Regions from separate parts of the Acetobacterium sp. K1/6 genome, predicted to be linked through region 1. Evidence: riboswitches for the same ligand, from Rfam matches in the RefSeq annotation. Region 1 holds a riboswitch; each other region holds the start of a gene.

Region 1 (4,217 bases):
AGAAATTTCCTATGACGGACAGCCGATGGTCACCGGTGTTAACCTGAAGATGAAGCAGGGCGAGATTCTGGGGATAGTGGGCGAATCGGGAAGCGGAAAAAGCACCCTGATCAGGGCGACGATGGGCTTATTGGACTGCGCCGGCCGGGTTAATCGTGGCGACATTTTTTACAAAGGCCAGAACGTGATTGACCTCGATGCTGAAGCGCTCAGAACCATGCGGGGACCGGAAATGGGCATGATTTTTCAAAACTGCGGCAGTGCCTTGTGCCCGATAAGAACGATCGGTGAGCAGCTTTATGAAACCATGGAACAACATGGTTTTAAGGACCGTCAAGAGGTGAGGAGGCGGGCGGATACCCTGTTTAACAAGATTAATCTCAAAGATAGTGAGCGTATTTTAAACAGTTATCCCTTTGAGTTATCGGGCGGTATGAATCAGCGGGTGGGGATTGTGATGGCGATGATTCTGGAGCCCGATCTGCTCTTTGCCGATGAGCCCACCTCGGCTCTGGATGTGACGGTTCAGGCTCAGGTTGTCAAAGAGATGATGGCGCTACGGGATGAATTTGGAACCGGAATTGCCATTGTCACGCATAATATTGGGGTGGTTTCTTACATGGCCGATAAGGTAGCGGTGATGTGTCAAGGTCGTCTGGTGGAGTATGGAGATACCCGGGATGTCATCGATGATCCCCAGGAGGCATACACCAGAGCGTTGATTCAGGCCGTCCCAAGAATTCGGAGAAGGTGAAAGATGAGTGAGCTTTTAGCAGTTAGCAACTTAAGTAAAACCTATCATAAGGGAAAAATAAGCATTCATGCAGTTGATGATGTCAGCTTTCATCTTTGCAAAGGGGAATGTCTGGCTCTGGTTGGGGAAAGCGGTAGCGGGAAAAGCACCGTGGCAAAAATGATTACCGGTCTGGAAGCGGCTGATAAAGGCGAAATTCGACTGGGTGGAAAAGACATTATTGGTCTGAGCGGGAAAGCCCAGCGGGAGGTCTATCGGGACATTCAAATGGTTTTTCAGATGCCAGTGGATTCTTTTAATCCCCGGATTAAACTGGGAGATGGCATCATGGAGAGTATGATCAATCAAGGGATCAGTCGTGAGGAAGCCCGGGTGAGAGCCATTAAATATCTCAACATCTGTGAATTAGGCCCTGAATTTGCCGACCGCTATCCCCATCAGGTCAGTGGCGGGGAATGTCAGCGGGCTTCCATTGCCAGAGCCATTGCCATCAAACCCCAACTACTGATCTGTGACGAAGCAACCAGCGCCCTTGATGTGACGGTTCAAGCCCAAATTATGAAACTGCTGACGCAATTAAAAAAAGAGTTGGGAATGTCACAACTCATGATCTGTCATGACCTGGCCCTGGTCCAGGAAGTCTGTGATCGGGTTCTGGTGATGCATCATGGTCATGTGGTGGAAGAAGGAACGCCGGATGAGATTATCATAAATCCTCAACAGGATTATACTAAAAAACTCATTGAGTCAATCTTATAGGTAAACTTCTCTGGCATATAAAGGTATTCTTAAAAAGAATATCATATCGGTTTAAAAAGATTGCGAAAGCAGATTAAACGTGTTAAAATGACAAACAGAAACAATGAAAGACAAGTGATTGTTTCTGTTTTTTAGTGTTTTGATTATTTTTTATTAAAACACCGGCTTATAATTAAATTGAATATTAATAAAACAGGTGCCGGCAGTAATCCAATGTATTACAGGTCGGTGAAAAGGGAAGATGGGTGAAAATCCCACGCGGTCCCGCCGCTGTATGAGAAGAGTTCCTCCAGGAATGCCACCATGATATGGGAAGGCAGGAGGTAATGTTGACGCTTTAGCCAGAAGACCTGCCTGCTTTAATTACTCAATCTCTACGTGTGATAGAGGAGGTGTTTTTTTTAGCAGGCTTTTTTTGCAACCTCACTATCTTTTCTGAGATGGTGGGGTTTTTTTATGGAAAAAATTCCTCAAAAATACAAATCTTTAATGTTGTGATAAAGCTCAGGTTCTTTGCTACAAAAGACAATGGCATGAAACTGGAAGTTGATCAAATAAAACAAGTAGTTTAGAGGAGAAAAGAAAATGAAGTTAAAAAAAGGTTTAGCGGTACTTGTCGCCGCGGTGCTGTGTACCGGTATTTTTGCAGGATGTAGCAGCACCTCGGCAAACTCTGATGTTTCCACTAAAGAAGCATTAAATTATGCCTGTACCAAGGATATCCGGGACATTAACCCGCATCTGTATTCGGGTGAGATGTCAGCTCAAAACATGGTTTTTGAAGGTCTCACGAAAAATGAAGACGGCGAAGTGAAGCCGGCACTGGCGGAAAGTTGGGAAATTTCTGCGGATGGACTGGAATATACCTTCCATTTGCGAAAAGGAGTTACCTTTACGGATGGTGCGGCCTTTAATGCCGAGGCAGTCAAACTGAATATGGATGCCATCGTCGGAAATCTGGAACGGCATGCCTGGCTGGATATGGTCAATGAGATCAAGGAAAATGTGGTAGTCGATGAGCACACTTACAAATTGGTATTAAAGCAACCCTATTACCCCACCCTGGTGGAGTTGGGTCTGACCCGGCCGTTCCGATTCATTTCACCCAATTGTTTTGTTAATGGCACCACCGAAGAAGGCGTGAGTGGTTATATTGGCACCGGTCCCTGGGTTTTATCCGAGCATGTTGATAACCAGTACGCTACCTTTACCCAGAATGAAAATTATTGGGGCGAAAAAACGAAGATAAAAACCGTTAACTGGAAGGTCATGCCAGATCCTCAGACAATTTTATTAGCCCTTCAGAACGGCGAAGTAGATTTACTCTTCGGAGCAGATGGTGATCAGGTTGATCTGGATTCGTATAAAAAACTGGAAGATGAAGGCGCCTACAAAACCTATATCAGTGAACCGATAGCGTCCAGAGCGATTCTCATCAATAGTAATTCACCGATTACCAAAGATATTAAAGTTCGGGAAGCGATTGAATATGCGGTCAATAAGGAAAATATCATTCAGGGAATTTTAAACGGATCTGAAGATCAGGCGGATACGCTGTTATCAAAAGAGGTCCCCTATTGTAACATTGATTTAAAAACGATTTCTTATAATCAGGAAAAGGCTAAACAATTATTAGATGAAGCCGGCTGGAAGCTGGGAACTGATGGGGTTCGCGAAAAAGATGGCCAAAAATGTGAAATCACCCTTTCCTATAATTCCAAAAATGCCCAGGAAGGTACTATTGCCGCCTCGATTCAAGCCGATCTGGCCGCCGTTGGCATCAAGATGAATATTCTTGGAGAAGAAAAACAGGCCTTCCTGGATCGTCAGAAAACCGGCGACTTTGATCTTCAATATTCTTTGTCATGGGGAACCCCCTACGATCCCCAATCTTATGTTTCATCGTGGCGAATTCCCGCCCATGGCGATTATCAGGCTCAGGTTGGACTGGAAAAGAAACAGTGGCTGGATGAAACCATTACCAAGATCATGATTGAAGCTGACGACACCAAACGGGCCGAGATGTACAAAGAGGTGCTAACCTATATTAATGACCAGTATGTGTATATACCGATTTCTTACTCAAAAACCAAAGCGGTGGCCATCGATGGTTTAAATGGGGTAACCTTTAACGATTCTCAATATGAAATACCATTTGAAAAAATGTACTTTTCCAAGTAGTTATGAATAACAAACTGGAAAAATAAAGGGGAGTAAGACCATGAAGCATTACATTGTCAAAAGGCTCCTGTGGATGATTCCGATTTTAATCGGAATCTCCTTTTTTGCCTTTATATTAATTAATTTAAGCCCCAGTGATCCGGCCGAAGTCGCCATTCGGGTCAATGAGGTCACCCCGACCGCAGAGAATATTGCCCAGATGCGGGAGCAATTAGGACTCGATGACCCTTTTATGACCCGCTATCTGACTTGGCTTAGCAATGCCCTTCAGGGTGATTTTGGTAACAGCTATGCCAATAACAAACCAGTCGGTGAAGAAATCGCCAAGGCATTGCCGCCGACTCTTTATCTGGCCAGTGTTTCGCTGTTGATCATCGTTATTATCTCGGTGGCAGCCGGGGTGTTATGTGCTGTGAAAGAGAATAGCATCACGGATAAAACGATGCGGGGGATTGTTTTTGTGGGAACGGCGATTCCGGGCTTCTGGGCGGGCATTCTGCTGATGTGGCTTTTTGCCGTGAAG
Region 2 (4,217 bases), on a different contig from region 1:
CTTAAACAATTCCGGAACCTTAACGGTGCCGGTTTTAGCAATTTTCCCCAGATCATTGCGCTCCAGATCGACAATCATTAGCAGTTCGGCTTTATCCTTTTCGCTGTTAACCAGAGTCTCCCGATTAGCGGCATCTTCCGCAGCGGTTTTGCCCCGGGGCATCGTCCCTTTAATCGGTCGGGTTTCAATGTTTCGACCCTGAACCAGAATAAAACGCTCCGGGGAACTGGAAACAATCTGTCCTTCTCCAAAATCAATGTAACTGGCAAAGGGAGCCGGGTTAATTTTTCTGAGTTCGCTGTATAATTCCAGTGGGCTAAGCTGTAAATCAGCGTTAAAGCGCTGAGTCAGATTGGTCTGGTAAATATCTCCCGCTAAAATGTATTCGTGAACTGCATCCAGTGCCTTCATATACTCCGGCTTGGTGAAATTACCCCGAAATTCAACATTCTTATTAATTTTAAAGTCTGTACGAATGGCAATTTTGGGATCGCCGACAAATTTTGCGGCTAACCGGCTGATGATATCCGCTTCATTTTCTTCGATTCCCAGGGCGGCCACATAGGTCTTACCTTCTTTATGATCAATAATCACTATCCCATCATAAAAACCCATATAACAATCGGGGATACCCACATCATCCACGGCACTGCGGGGAAATGCTTCCAGATGATGACAGAGATCATAGCCAAAATAACCCACTGCCCCACCTAAAAAAGGAAACGGGGATGGATAATCCATTTTATACTGTTTTAAAAGCTTTTGCAGTTCATCAAAAGGATCTCCCGTAAGCGTTTTCGTCGCTGTTTTGGTTTTAACGGTAATGGCGTCCGCTTTGCTTTTAAAGACCAGAAACGGGTTCCCACCGATAAATGAATAGCGTCCCAGACTGTCCGGGTCTCTGCCGCTGTCTAAAAAGAAACTATAGGGCTCATCTTTAAACAAAAGATAGCACTCAAAACTGCTTAAGTCGGTTTTTATTTCTTGTATTAACATCGCACACCATTTTCTTTTGTCGATTGATAAAAGTTATCCAATAATTCCATCCCCATTTCGGTAAGAATCGCTTCAGGATGAAACTGAACCCCTTCGATGTGGTAGTCTTTATGTCGCATACCCATGATCTCATTTTGATCAGTTCGGGCGGTGATCTCAAAAAAATCCGGTATTTCCTGATTTTCAACCACCAAAGAATGGTAGCGCGTCACCTTCAGGGGATTATTAAGACCATCAAACACGCCGGCATTGTCATGGGAGATGGCATGGACTTTGCCATGAACCGGTTCCAGAGCTTTTTTAATCTTACAGCCAAAGGCCTGACCGATGATCTGGTGGCCCAGACAAATACCCAGGATCGGAATTTCACCCTTAAAACGGTGCACCACATCCAGACAGATCCCGGATTCGTTGGGGGTGCATGGCCCCGGTGATAAGACAATCATCGACGGTGCCATCGCGGCAATCTCGTCCAGGGTAATCTTATCATTTCTCTTTACAATCACCGTTGCATTCAGTTTTTCCAGATACTGAACCAAATTATAGGTGAAAGAATCATAGTTGTCGATCATTAGAATCAATTTTTATACCTCTTAGTATTAGTCATTTTGTAAAGCATTGTACCATACTCCAAGGATTCAATACAATGAATTATAGCAGCAATATTTGGCCGCGATTTTTTTATCGCCGCTTTTTTTTCGCGGTTGATTTAAGCTAGAATTTACCCTCGACGCGATCATCTTTTAACGATTACTTTACTTTTTCTTTCCCTTAATTATTTACAATTTCAATTTGACAAATTGATCTCTGATGTGCTATTATTTGCTCAAGTAAATAAAGCTTTTTTGGTGCCTTGAAAAAGGAGAATAGGGAAACAGGTTAAAATCCTGTAGGGACCCACCACTGTAAAGTCGAGCACAAGTCATGACCACCTCACGGGAAGGGACAAACTGCGATGAAGCTGACTCAGGAGACCTGCCAGAAATGATTCCATTTGGACGACGGTAAAGTTCACATCTAAATTAGATGTGAACTTTTTTATTTAATTAAATCGACCTATCCAAATTTTCTTTTCATCGCCATAGAAATGCTTTATAATAAAATTAAGGAGTATCACATGAAAATCAACACGCGACAACTCGTTTTTATGGCGCTTTTAATTGCCCTCTCTTTTGTAGGAGCCCAGTTAAAAGTTTTTGGCACGATTGCCTTCGATTCACTGCCGGCCTTTTTGGGCACCCTGTTGATGGGACCTCTGGCTGGCGCAATTATTGCTATTATCGGTCATCTTTTAACCGCGCTTACCTCAGGATTCCCAATGACCCTACCCGTTCACCTTGCTATTGGTCTGGGGATGGGGCTGATCATGGTGGCCACCTGGTATACTTATGTTTTTGTTAAAAAGGCCGCAAATGAAATCGTCGCCCTGATCGTCAACGTTATCGTTGCCGCTATCTGCAACGGCCCGATCCTACTTTTACTCTGTTCGCCGCTTTTAATCCCCATGTTAACCTGGCCCGGAGTAATTGCAATGATGTTTCCCCTGGCTCTGGTGGGTGGAATCAATGCCCTGATTGCGGCCCTTGTCTTTAAAGCATTACCCCTATCGGTTAAAAATCAGGTATCTTCGGCAACTTCGGCTCAGGCATAAACTTAAGCTCCGCTAGAACCTGATTCTTAAATGACGAAGTAACTCACAAAATACATGGCACTTACGTTATTATAAAAACCCCCGAATGGAGGACCGTATGAAAACTTATCAATATCGTGACCTATCCGTCATTGAGCTTCCTGATTCCCTCCTGGTCACTGCCTGCGACAGTAGCGGTGGCGTCGGGGAAAAGCCCGGGGATGAACTGTGTGTTGCCACCAAGTACATTTCTGTTTTTGCTGCCCGGGTATGTCTTTTTGAACTGCTGGCCTGTGGCGCCCAGATCATCGGTCTTTCCAACACCATCGTCGGAGAAATGCACCCCACCGGCGAAGCTCTGATTAAAGGTATTCGGGAAGAATTGGAACGAGCCGGTATCGGAGATCTGCCCATTAATGGTTCGACCGAAGAAAATTTCAAAACCAGCATGACCGGTTTTGGCATTTTTGTACTCGGAATGGCCAATCGGTTGCGAATCACTCCCTCAGTATCTGCAGATGTGGTGATCTGCATCGGTAAACCCAAATATGTCAGTGCCCTTATTCTCGATGGCGATCCGGAAATCGCCAATTATCAGGATCTCAAGACCTTAGTTAAGAACCCTGCCGTAAATGAGATCGTTCCCTGCGGTTCCAAAGGGATTTTATACGAAGCCAACACGCTTGCCAATATTTACCAGCTCCAATTTGAACAATTACCTAATGATCTGAATGTAGTGGATTCTTCCGGCCCGGCAACCACCGTAATTGCCAGCATCAAGCCCTCAGCCCTATCCGGACTGGCTGCCATCTTTAAGGATAAGCTGACCATTATTGGTTATTTCAGATAACAAAATATTTGCAAATATCGAGTAGCTAGAAATCCGGATAATTAGTCCGGATTTCTTTGCTCTCACAGAACCGTGCTTACGTTTGCCGTACACGGCTCCTGAAATCTCTCATCGAATTAATAATAATTCGACAGTAATCCAACTTTATATTGACCTAAATCGATGAGTCCCAAGTCTTCAAAGTACTGATTCGGGAGTAGCATGTGGATGATATGGACATTTGAATTCTTCCATTTCGTCACCGCCATCTTTTCACCACTACCTTTGATCCCCTGTTTTCTCATTTCCTTATGCATGGCTTTATATGTTTTCCATTGCTTCATCTTTATCATTCGCAACCTGCGCCGAATCCATGACATCATCTCTGTAATCAATGATTTTATGTTGGCGATCCGATAATAATTCAACCATCCCCGGAGCACTGGATTAAGCTCTTTAATCACTTTTTCAAGTGGCCTTCCGGCATTTCTTCTGGTTATGTTTCTGATTTTGCCCTTAAAACGTTTGATCCGTTTGGGATTGATCACCAGATATTTCGCATAAATCACGAACCCCAGGAATGTCACGCCTTCTCTCACACTGGTCAGCCTGGTTTTCGTCTCATTTACCTTCAGTTTCAATTCTTCTTCCAGAACTTTAGTTGCGTAGGCTTTGTAATTGCCGGCTGTCTGTTTGTCTTTTGCAAAGATGAGGATATCATCTGCGTATCGAACGATCCGCAGGCCTTTGCCCTTCATTTTC
Region 3 (4,217 bases), on a different contig from region 1:
CTTTTAGTAGGAACAGGAATCTTTTTAACCATTCGGTTAAAGTTTTTGCCATGGCGTAACCTTGGTTATGCTTTGAAATCAATTTTTGTAAAAACCGAGAAAACGAAGAAGAAAAAACGTGGGGATATTTCCCCTTTTCAATCGTTAATGACATCTTTGGCCGCCACCATCGGTACAGGAAATATCGTCGGTGTGGCAACGGCCATGGTACTGGGAGGTCCTGGTGCCCTGGTATGGATGTGGATCAGTGCCCTGTTTGGTCTTTCCACCAAATATGGTGAAAGTGTACTGGCCATAAAATATCGGGAAACCAACGAACAGGGCGAAATGTCCGGAGGGCCCATGTATGCCATGAAAAATGGCATTAAAATTAAATGGCTGGGATCCACAATGGCCGTTTTATTTTCAGTCTTTGCAGTGGCCGCTTCTTTTGGTATCGGCAACATGACCCAGGCCAACTCCATCTCAAATGCGGTTTATGGAACCTTTGGGGTGCCAACCTGGATTACCGGACTCATCATTACAGGTCTGGCGATCACTGTGCTTCTTGGCGGGATTAAAAGTATCGGAAAGGTTTGCGGCATAATTGTACCGTTTATGGCTGTTTTGTATTTTATCGCCGCATTAACCGTCATTATCATTAATTATGAAAATGTCCCAGCCGGCATAGCTGAAATCTTTACGATGGCTTTTTCTCCCACTGCCATTGCCGGTGGTGTCGGTGGAACGATTATTGCCAGTATGTTAACCGCGATGCGTTGGGGCGTTGCCCGGGGGGTTTTTTCCAATGAGGCGGGCCTGGGCTCCGCACCCATCGCCGCAGCGGCTGCAGTAACCGACTATCCTTCACGACAGGGCTATATCAATATGACCGGCACCTTTTTTGATACCCTGGTAACCTGCAGTATTACCGGCATAGTCATTGCCTCTTCCGGTGCATTAGGCAGTGTGGATGCCTCTGGAAATTTGGTAACCGGTGTGAATCTCACTATTATGGCATTTCAATCTGCATTAGGACCTGCCGGAGGATGGATTATAACCATTGGTATTATGCTATTTGCTTTTTCAACTATTTTGGGTTGGGAATATTATGGCGAAAAATCCCTGGAATATCTTATCAGAGCGCCCATAGCAACTAAGATCTATCGATTTGTTTACTGTCTGGTTACCTTTATCGGTTCAACCATTGCTTTGGAAATCGTCTGGGATACCATGAACGGCCTCATGGCCATTCCAAATCTCATTTGCCTGTTGCTTTTGAGTAATGTTATTGCCAAAGAGTGCTTTGATTATCAAGATCGCATCATCACACCAGCAAGACTGGCACGCAAAGCTTTGAAAAATAAATAAACTAAAGTAAAGAAAACGGGTGTTGGTCTGACTGATGATTTAAAAACCATTGATACCATCGATTCAGAAGCCATCGTGCTGGTGGATCCTGATGAAACCGATGTGACTTCCATCGCCGGTCTGTCATTAGTCGAGCTGGGTTTAAGAACGGAACTTTTCAAGTTATAAAAAATCCGACAAAAAAATCCGTGACAAAATTACTATTTTTTGATATAGTACAAGAGACTTAAAAAAAGAATAAGAATTTAATAAGATAAACAGGTGTCGGCTGTAATCCATGTATTATAAGCCGGTGAAAAGGGAAGAGGGGTGAAAATCCCCCGCGGTCCCGCCGCTGTAAGAGAAGAGTTCCTCCAGGAATGCCACCACTTAGTTGGGAAGGCAGGAGGTAATGCTGACGCTCAAGCCAGAAGACCTGCCTGTTTGTGTATCTCAAACTCTACGAGAGATGGAGGAGGTTTATTTTTGTACGCATTTTTGCGACCTCATTGTCTTGTTTAGAGATAATGAGGTTTTTTGGTGCAAAAAAGTAAGAAATAGGATGGAGAATTAATGTCAAAAGTACTCGTAATAGCCGGGACAACCGACGCAAAGACAGTGATTGAAAGACTACTAGAAAAAAAACAGGATACGGCAGTGACGGTTACTTCGCGATTGGGAGCTGGTATGTTGGATGAGTTTAATAATCTGGATATTTATCAGGGTAAACTGAACAAAGATTACATTACCCAGTTGATTAGAAAGCTTAAACCGGCCTGTTTAATTGACGCCTCCAATCCATTTTCAACAGAAATAACAAGAAACGCCATCAATGTCTGCAAATTCGAAGCCCTGCCCTATCTTCGTTATGAACGGGAGCGGATCAGATATGAGGATGACCCGGACATTACCATCGTTAAGAACTACGGAGAAGCCTGTGATGTTCTGGAAAACTGCGAAGGCAATATTTTACTTACGCTTGGGAGTAATAAGATTGAAACATTCAAAAGGATTCCCGACTTCTCGAAAAGGATTTATCTGCGCGTGCTTCCAGACTGGAAAGTTTTAAGTAAATGCGAAAGTCTGGGATTTAACCCCAGAAATATCATTGCCATTAAGGGCCCCTATAATGAAGCGTTAAATATTGAATTATTTAAATATTGTAAGGCGTCGGTCCTGGTAACCAAGGAAAGTGGCAACATGGGTGGCGTAGTGGACAAAATCAAAGCCGCTAAAAAACTGGGGATGAAAATTATTCTGGTCGACCGGATTGAAGAAAACTGCAGCAATAAATTCTCTTCAATTGAAGAGTTGATGAAAGGTGTGGGAAAAATTTGCCATGGTCAGTTGAATCAGTAAGCGTCAAGACAAGCAAACAATAGAAGGGTAGGCTTCATGTGGAAAAAAGTTTAGATAAATGGATCAGTGTTGTAAAAACCGGTGAAAAACCGGAGCATGAAACAATGCATCATCAGAAGCGACACCATCATCAAATTGGACATAAACATGGCGAAGGATCGGCCATTGATTTTTATGCCTATGCCTCAAAAATAAGACAGTGGAACCCGACCTTTAAAGTGGTTTTTTCCTTTACCACCCTGCTTCTTTGCATTGGGCTAAATAATCCCTTTGTGTCTCTGGCCGTAATCGCCAGCATGGCCTATTTGACGGTGTTAAAAGGCGGACTGCCGCTGGGAGCGTATATTTCGGTACTGATGATACCGATTACCTTTATTCTTCTGGGAACCATTGCCATTGGGGTTGATTTTTCAAGCCAGCCGATCGGGCAGTTTAATCTTTTTCTTGGTTTTGGCTATCTCTTTACCTCAGTTGCCAAGCTCCAGGAAATGGCCTTTCTGATTCTGAAAGTCTTTGGTGCCATTAGCGCCATGATTATGATGACCTTGTCCACACCTTCTTCAGAAATCATCGGGGTGCTCCGAAAGGCCCATGTGCCCAAGCTGATTATTGAGCTAATGAACCTGATTTATCGGTATATTTTTATTATGCTGGATGTTTTTAATAACATACGAAATTCTGCCGATTCCCGCCAGGGCTATAGTGATTTTAAGACTGCCTGCTATACCTTTGGCAGTGTCGCCAGCAATATGCTGGTGGTTTCACTTAAAAAGGCCAATGCTTATTATACCGCCATGGAAGCCAGAGGCTATGACGGCGATTTGGTTTTTCTGGAAGAAGAAAAGAAGCTTCAGGTGAGTCACCTGATAATTGGGGCTGCCTTCATGATTTTTCTGATTCTGCTTGGGATTTTTACGCACTAGAAAGGATTGATGGCATTAATTATGAGTGAACCAATACTAAAGGTCAGCGAGCTTTATTACAGTTATGGAAACGGAAACCCGGCGCTGGATGGGGTCAGTGTGAATATTTTTAAGGGCGAAAAGATTGCGGTGATCGGATCGAACGGGTCTGGTAAGTCGACCTTTTTTCTTAATGCCAATGGGGTACTTAAAGCCGATCACGGCGAAATCAGCTATCAGGGCACAATTATTAATAAAAAGAATATAAAAGATTTGCGCAAGAATATCGGGATTGTTTTTCAGGACGCCGACAATCAGATCATTGCCTCCACCGTCATGGCCGAGGTTGGTTTTGGCCCGATGAATTTAAAACTGCCTCGAGAAGAGGTAATCAGCCGGGTCGATGAGGCCCTAACCTACATGAACATCCTCGATTTTAAAGATCGTCCGCCTCATTATTTAAGTGGCGGCGAAAAAAAGCGGGTGACGATTGCTGATATTATCGCGATGAAATCAGAGGTCATTATCTTTGATGAACCAACCGCGGCCCTGGATCCCCTCAATGCCCAGATGTTAGAAGAGGTGCTACTAAAGCTCGGAGAAGAAGGCAAAACGATGCTGATCTCC
Region 4 (4,217 bases), on a different contig from region 1:
GCAAGTCATTAAATCGGGAAAAAATAAACGGATTGTGATTCAGTTTATCAATGGAACTAGGACAGTTTGCACAGCCGGAGCCCGTCATTAAAAACTGACAAACGGCCTCATCATCGGGGAATAAAGAAAGTACCCCCGTATAATCTGCGGCCAGCGGCGGTAATTCACAAACCGCTGCATTTTTTGATAAAACCAGTGGCCGGGTCTTGACAAAGTCCGCAATTTTTGCTGCAATCTTATCCAAACGTTGGGATGGACTGGTTTTTCGTTTCTCCATGGGACCACGCTTGAAAATCTCGACAGGTATCTGATGGGGATTATCAAGTCCCTCGATCATCGTATCAAAATCGGTTTGGCTGAGCAAATCGGGACATGAAACATAAAGAATAATACCCTGATAGCAGGCTTTTCGTAACGCCGCTTCAACAACGCCTTTAATTTTTTCCAGATAATCCCCAAAGGTATAATCCAATGCACGAATGGGAACGAGTTTGAGCTTGGACAACTGCCCACATTCCAAAGCCCTAAAATATAAAATACGGATACAAGTTGGCGGTCCGACGGCCACGACTAAGGTGTCCGGTATCGCAAAAATTCGTTTTGCCATTTCCATATCACCTAAATTATAGACCGACGTTTCAATGGTGATGCTACTCATCTGCTGATTTCCTGGTTCTTTGCGGAAACAAAATCAAAGAGGGCTTCCATTGCGTCATCATCAAGGGAACGAGAGTCACTGGCAGGAACTTCGCAAAACAGATCCTTCCCCAAGGTCTTAATTACCTGTGAAAGAGGGGCCTGGGGATCGGCCTCAATCATGGTATTTCTTTGATACTCGGCCAGCTTGATCGCCTGGTTTTGTTCAATAGAGGCTATCAGACGACTTTCGGTCATTTTGATAAAATGATCAACCACATCTTTATCGGTTTGGGACGAGTAGCGATTATGAATAAAGCCGCCAAATAGTTTTTGCTTCGGGGTTTCGTAGTGCGTGATGCCCTTTAAAATATTATTGGCAGCGTACAACGACATAAATTCTGATGAGGTCACAATATAAACCGCATCAACACATTGCTTGCGCATGGGGATGGAAAAACCACCACAGACCACATCACCCAGCACATCATAGACAATCAGATCCCAGTCCATCGCAAAGACTTCCAGCTTTTCCAGGGTCTCGATCACCGCCGAAATGCCCATCCCGGCACAACCGACCCCCGGTTCCGGGCCGCCAGCTTCAACGCAAGTAACGCCATAAACTCCTTTATATAAAATATCTGCTTTATTCAGCTGATCTCCTTTTTCCTTGAGTGTTTTCAAGACGGTGGGAATCCGTCGCTTCATCAGAATCCGGGTCGAATCCGATTTCGGGTCACAGCCGATATGGAGAACCTTTTTCCCAGCTTTTGAAAGCGCTGCCGATACATTGGCGGCAATCGTCGATTTACCAATCCCTCCCTTGCCATAAAATGCGATCCGTTTTAGTTTTATCTTCATTTTTCCTCCAATAAAAAAACTCTTCTGAATTATTAGACAGAAGAGTTTATTATAAAAATAAATCCCTCACCCAATAATCCGTTAGGCTTGGTTATCACAAAATATAGAAGCATCCTGGCTTAAGATCATCGCCTGCTGTAACAACTTCCCAGAAATTTCTTTCCAGTGTTGATCAATTTACAGCGGCTCACTTTTACAGTGGCGGTACCGCATCGGACTTTAACCGATTTTCATACTACACTTTGTTATTCAATTAAGTCGTATTATATCACAAGAAAGAGGAGCAAACAATTCAGCGGTTCTTCTAATTTCCAATTGCCAGCTATCAATATTTTTGATAGTATAGGGCTAAACAAACAAGGAGGAAACCAATGATTTCACTACAAAATATGAAATATATGATCGAAATTTCAAGGCATCAATCAATTTCGGCGGCGGCTAAGGCCCTCTATATTTCCCAATCCACTTTATCCACTGCAATCAAAGAAGTCGAACAGAGTCTCGGAATTCTCCTGTTCAAGCGAAACAGCCGTGGGATTGAATTAACTTATGAAGGACAAGATTATCTAAACCATGCCAGAGATATCGTTGAGCAAGCCGACTATCTGGAACGACGTTATCAGCATCAGAAATCGATCCCGATGCGCTTTTCTGTCTCCACCCAGCGACTGCCCTTTTCGACCATGTCTTTTATCAAAATCGTTGATGAAATCGGCTTGGATCGCTATGATATTGCCATTCGGGAATGTCCAACCCATGAGGTCATCCACGACGTGGCCACCCGTCGCAGCGAAATCGGCGTTATGTGCATTAATGATCATTACCTGAATACGATGCAAAAACTTTTAGATACCAGCAATCTCTCCTTTCATATTCTGGGAAAAATTAAATCCTATGTTTTTATAAGAAAACTACATCCCCTCGCTAAGAAAGAATTGCTAACCCTTGATGACTTAAAACCATACCCTTTTGTCACCTATGATCAGGGTGATGACAATCTGCTTCATTTTTCTGAAGAAATTTTATTTAATGAAATCCTGGATAAAAACATTCATGTCATTGACCGTTGCACAAAAATCGCCCTGGTTCGTGGCACTGATTGTTTTAGCATCGGTCCGGATCTGACTAACAGCGATGGCGATAAGATGCACTCAAAACTAAATGAGATTCAGACGATCGAGTTTTGCGAAAGTGATCAAATTTTACACGCAGGTTATATTATGCGCAGGGAACATACCTTAAGTGATATTGGAATACGCTATATTACGACTTTAAAAGCGAAAATCAATGGACTAGAATGCAATTCTTACTGATGCAAAATAACTAAAAAGATCAAAAGGACAGATACTTGATCCCTTTGATCTTTTTTTATACACTTTGAGTTCTTCAGGCTTTTCTAATTCTAAACACCACTTTTTCTCCACAGTCCGGGCATTGGAGCGGCGCATCGGTAATCACACCTTTGCGAGCCGCATAGACAAAGGGAAACACTGCACTGAGTGCCATCATGCAGAAATTTCCACTCTTGTCCTTATCCAGCTGGGGTCCGTCAAAAATGACTTCATCCCCCGCCGAATATATCGGGCAACCCGATTCCTCAACCACCAGTTTTATTTTCTGTTCAATTACTTCCATGTTGTCCTTCCTCTATAACGCCAGTCGATACAGCGCTTCAATCTGTTCCAGGGTTGTACTTCTGGGATTAACCAGAATATTACCACTTTTCATGGCATCTACAGCCATCGCAGGGATCTTATCGACCGTGACGCCCACCTCACCCAGGGTTTTGGGAATCCCCAGTGCACAAGTTAAGCTACGGATCTCATCGACCAAAGTCTGAGACGTAAAATCCTCCCATCCTTCACCGCATTTAATCGCGTCATAAATTTTTTGATAACGTCCGGTATCGGCTAGGGCGTTATATTCCAGCACCGTTGGCAGCAGTATCGCATTGGCAACCCCATGAGGGACATCAAAATAACCGCCCAGGGGATGGGCCATCGCATGGACATTACCCAGCCGCGCCCAGGCAAAGGCGATCCCGGCAAACATGCTACCATAAAGCATATTGGCTGCTGCTTCTGGATTGGTTCGATCTGCCACAAACAAACGGATATTATTACCGATCAATTCCAAGGCTTTTTCAGCCATTGCATCAGAAAAAGGTGAAGCGGCCTTCGATAGATAAGCCTCAATGGCATGAACCAGAGCATCAATTCCGCAGGCTGCCGCCGTTTTTTCCGGGGTTGTCATAACTAAGGTTGGGTCCAGTACTGCATAGGCCGGAATCAGTTCATAACTAAAGACCGTCAGCTTATAATTCCGGGAACGGTCCGTAATCACCGCAAAAGCTGTTACCTCAGAACCGGTGCCAGCAGTGGTGGGAATGGCAATTAGCGGCACAATCGCACCGGGGACCTTGTCAGCCCCCTCATAGGCACCAATGGAGCCACCGAACTTCGCCAGTATCCCCACCGCCTTAGCTACATCCATGGGGGAACCGCCACCCAAAGCAATAATACAGTCTGCCCCACTGTCAACAAACACCTTGGTGGCCTTATCGACGGTTTCTACTGAAGGATTGGCCTCCGTTTGGGTAAAACTGTCAAAAGTTAGCCCGGCCCGCTCTAAAATATCCGTAATCTTCTTAACCACCCCCATCTTATTCAGATGCGGTCCCGAAATCACCATCGCTTTTTTTAATTCCTGCTTATTTAAAA

What was found. A riboswitch is a leader RNA that binds a small molecule or an ion and turns the genes downstream of it on or off. The one in region 1 is predicted to bind cobalamin.
Region 2: another riboswitch for cobalamin. It lies ahead of U2P91_RS04100 (ECF transporter S component); the one in region 1 lies ahead of nikA (nickel ABC transporter substrate-binding protein).
Region 3: another riboswitch for cobalamin. It lies ahead of cobK (precorrin-6A reductase); the one in region 1 lies ahead of nikA (nickel ABC transporter substrate-binding protein).
Region 4: another riboswitch for cobalamin. It lies ahead of U2P91_RS12640 (nitrogenase iron protein NifH); the one in region 1 lies ahead of nikA (nickel ABC transporter substrate-binding protein).

Annotation. Positions count from the first base shown of each region.
Region 1 is NZ_JAXQGA010000010.1:45,606-49,822, reverse strand. Features, by position in the region: gene U2P91_RS10515 (ABC transporter ATP-binding protein) at 1-754, shown strand, start outside; gene U2P91_RS10510 (ABC transporter ATP-binding protein) at 758-1,513, shown strand; cobalamin riboswitch at 1,691-1,886, shown strand; gene nikA (nickel ABC transporter substrate-binding protein) at 2,099-3,694, shown strand; gene opp1B (nickel/cobalt ABC transporter permease) at 3,735-4,217, shown strand, end outside.
Region 2 is NZ_JAXQGA010000003.1:220,827-225,043, reverse strand. Features, by position in the region: gene pabB (aminodeoxychorismate synthase component I) at 1-996, opposite strand, end outside; gene U2P91_RS04105 (anthranilate synthase component II) at 990-1,577, opposite strand; cobalamin riboswitch at 1,826-1,994, shown strand; gene U2P91_RS04100 (ECF transporter S component) at 2,114-2,647, shown strand; gene U2P91_RS04095 (alpha-ribazole-5-phosphate synthase) at 2,745-3,476, shown strand; gene ltrA (group II intron reverse transcriptase/maturase) at 3,593-4,217, opposite strand, start outside.
Region 3 is NZ_JAXQGA010000023.1:27,909-32,125, forward strand. Features, by position in the region: gene U2P91_RS15600 (alanine/glycine:cation symporter family protein) at 1-1,350, shown strand, start outside; cobalamin riboswitch at 1,593-1,788, shown strand; gene cobK (precorrin-6A reductase) at 1,903-2,688, shown strand; gene cbiQ (cobalt ECF transporter T component CbiQ) at 2,793-3,611, shown strand; gene U2P91_RS15615 (energy-coupling factor ABC transporter ATP-binding protein) at 3,633-4,217, shown strand, end outside.
Region 4 is NZ_JAXQGA010000014.1:48,276-52,492, forward strand. Features, by position in the region: gene U2P91_RS12635 (nitrogenase component 1) at 1-658, opposite strand, end outside; gene U2P91_RS12640 (nitrogenase iron protein NifH) at 655-1,497, opposite strand; cobalamin riboswitch at 1,586-1,766, opposite strand; gene U2P91_RS12645 (LysR family transcriptional regulator) at 1,869-2,810, shown strand; gene U2P91_RS12650 (TIGR04076 family protein) at 2,884-3,132, opposite strand; gene U2P91_RS12655 (iron-containing alcohol dehydrogenase) at 3,145-4,217, opposite strand, start outside.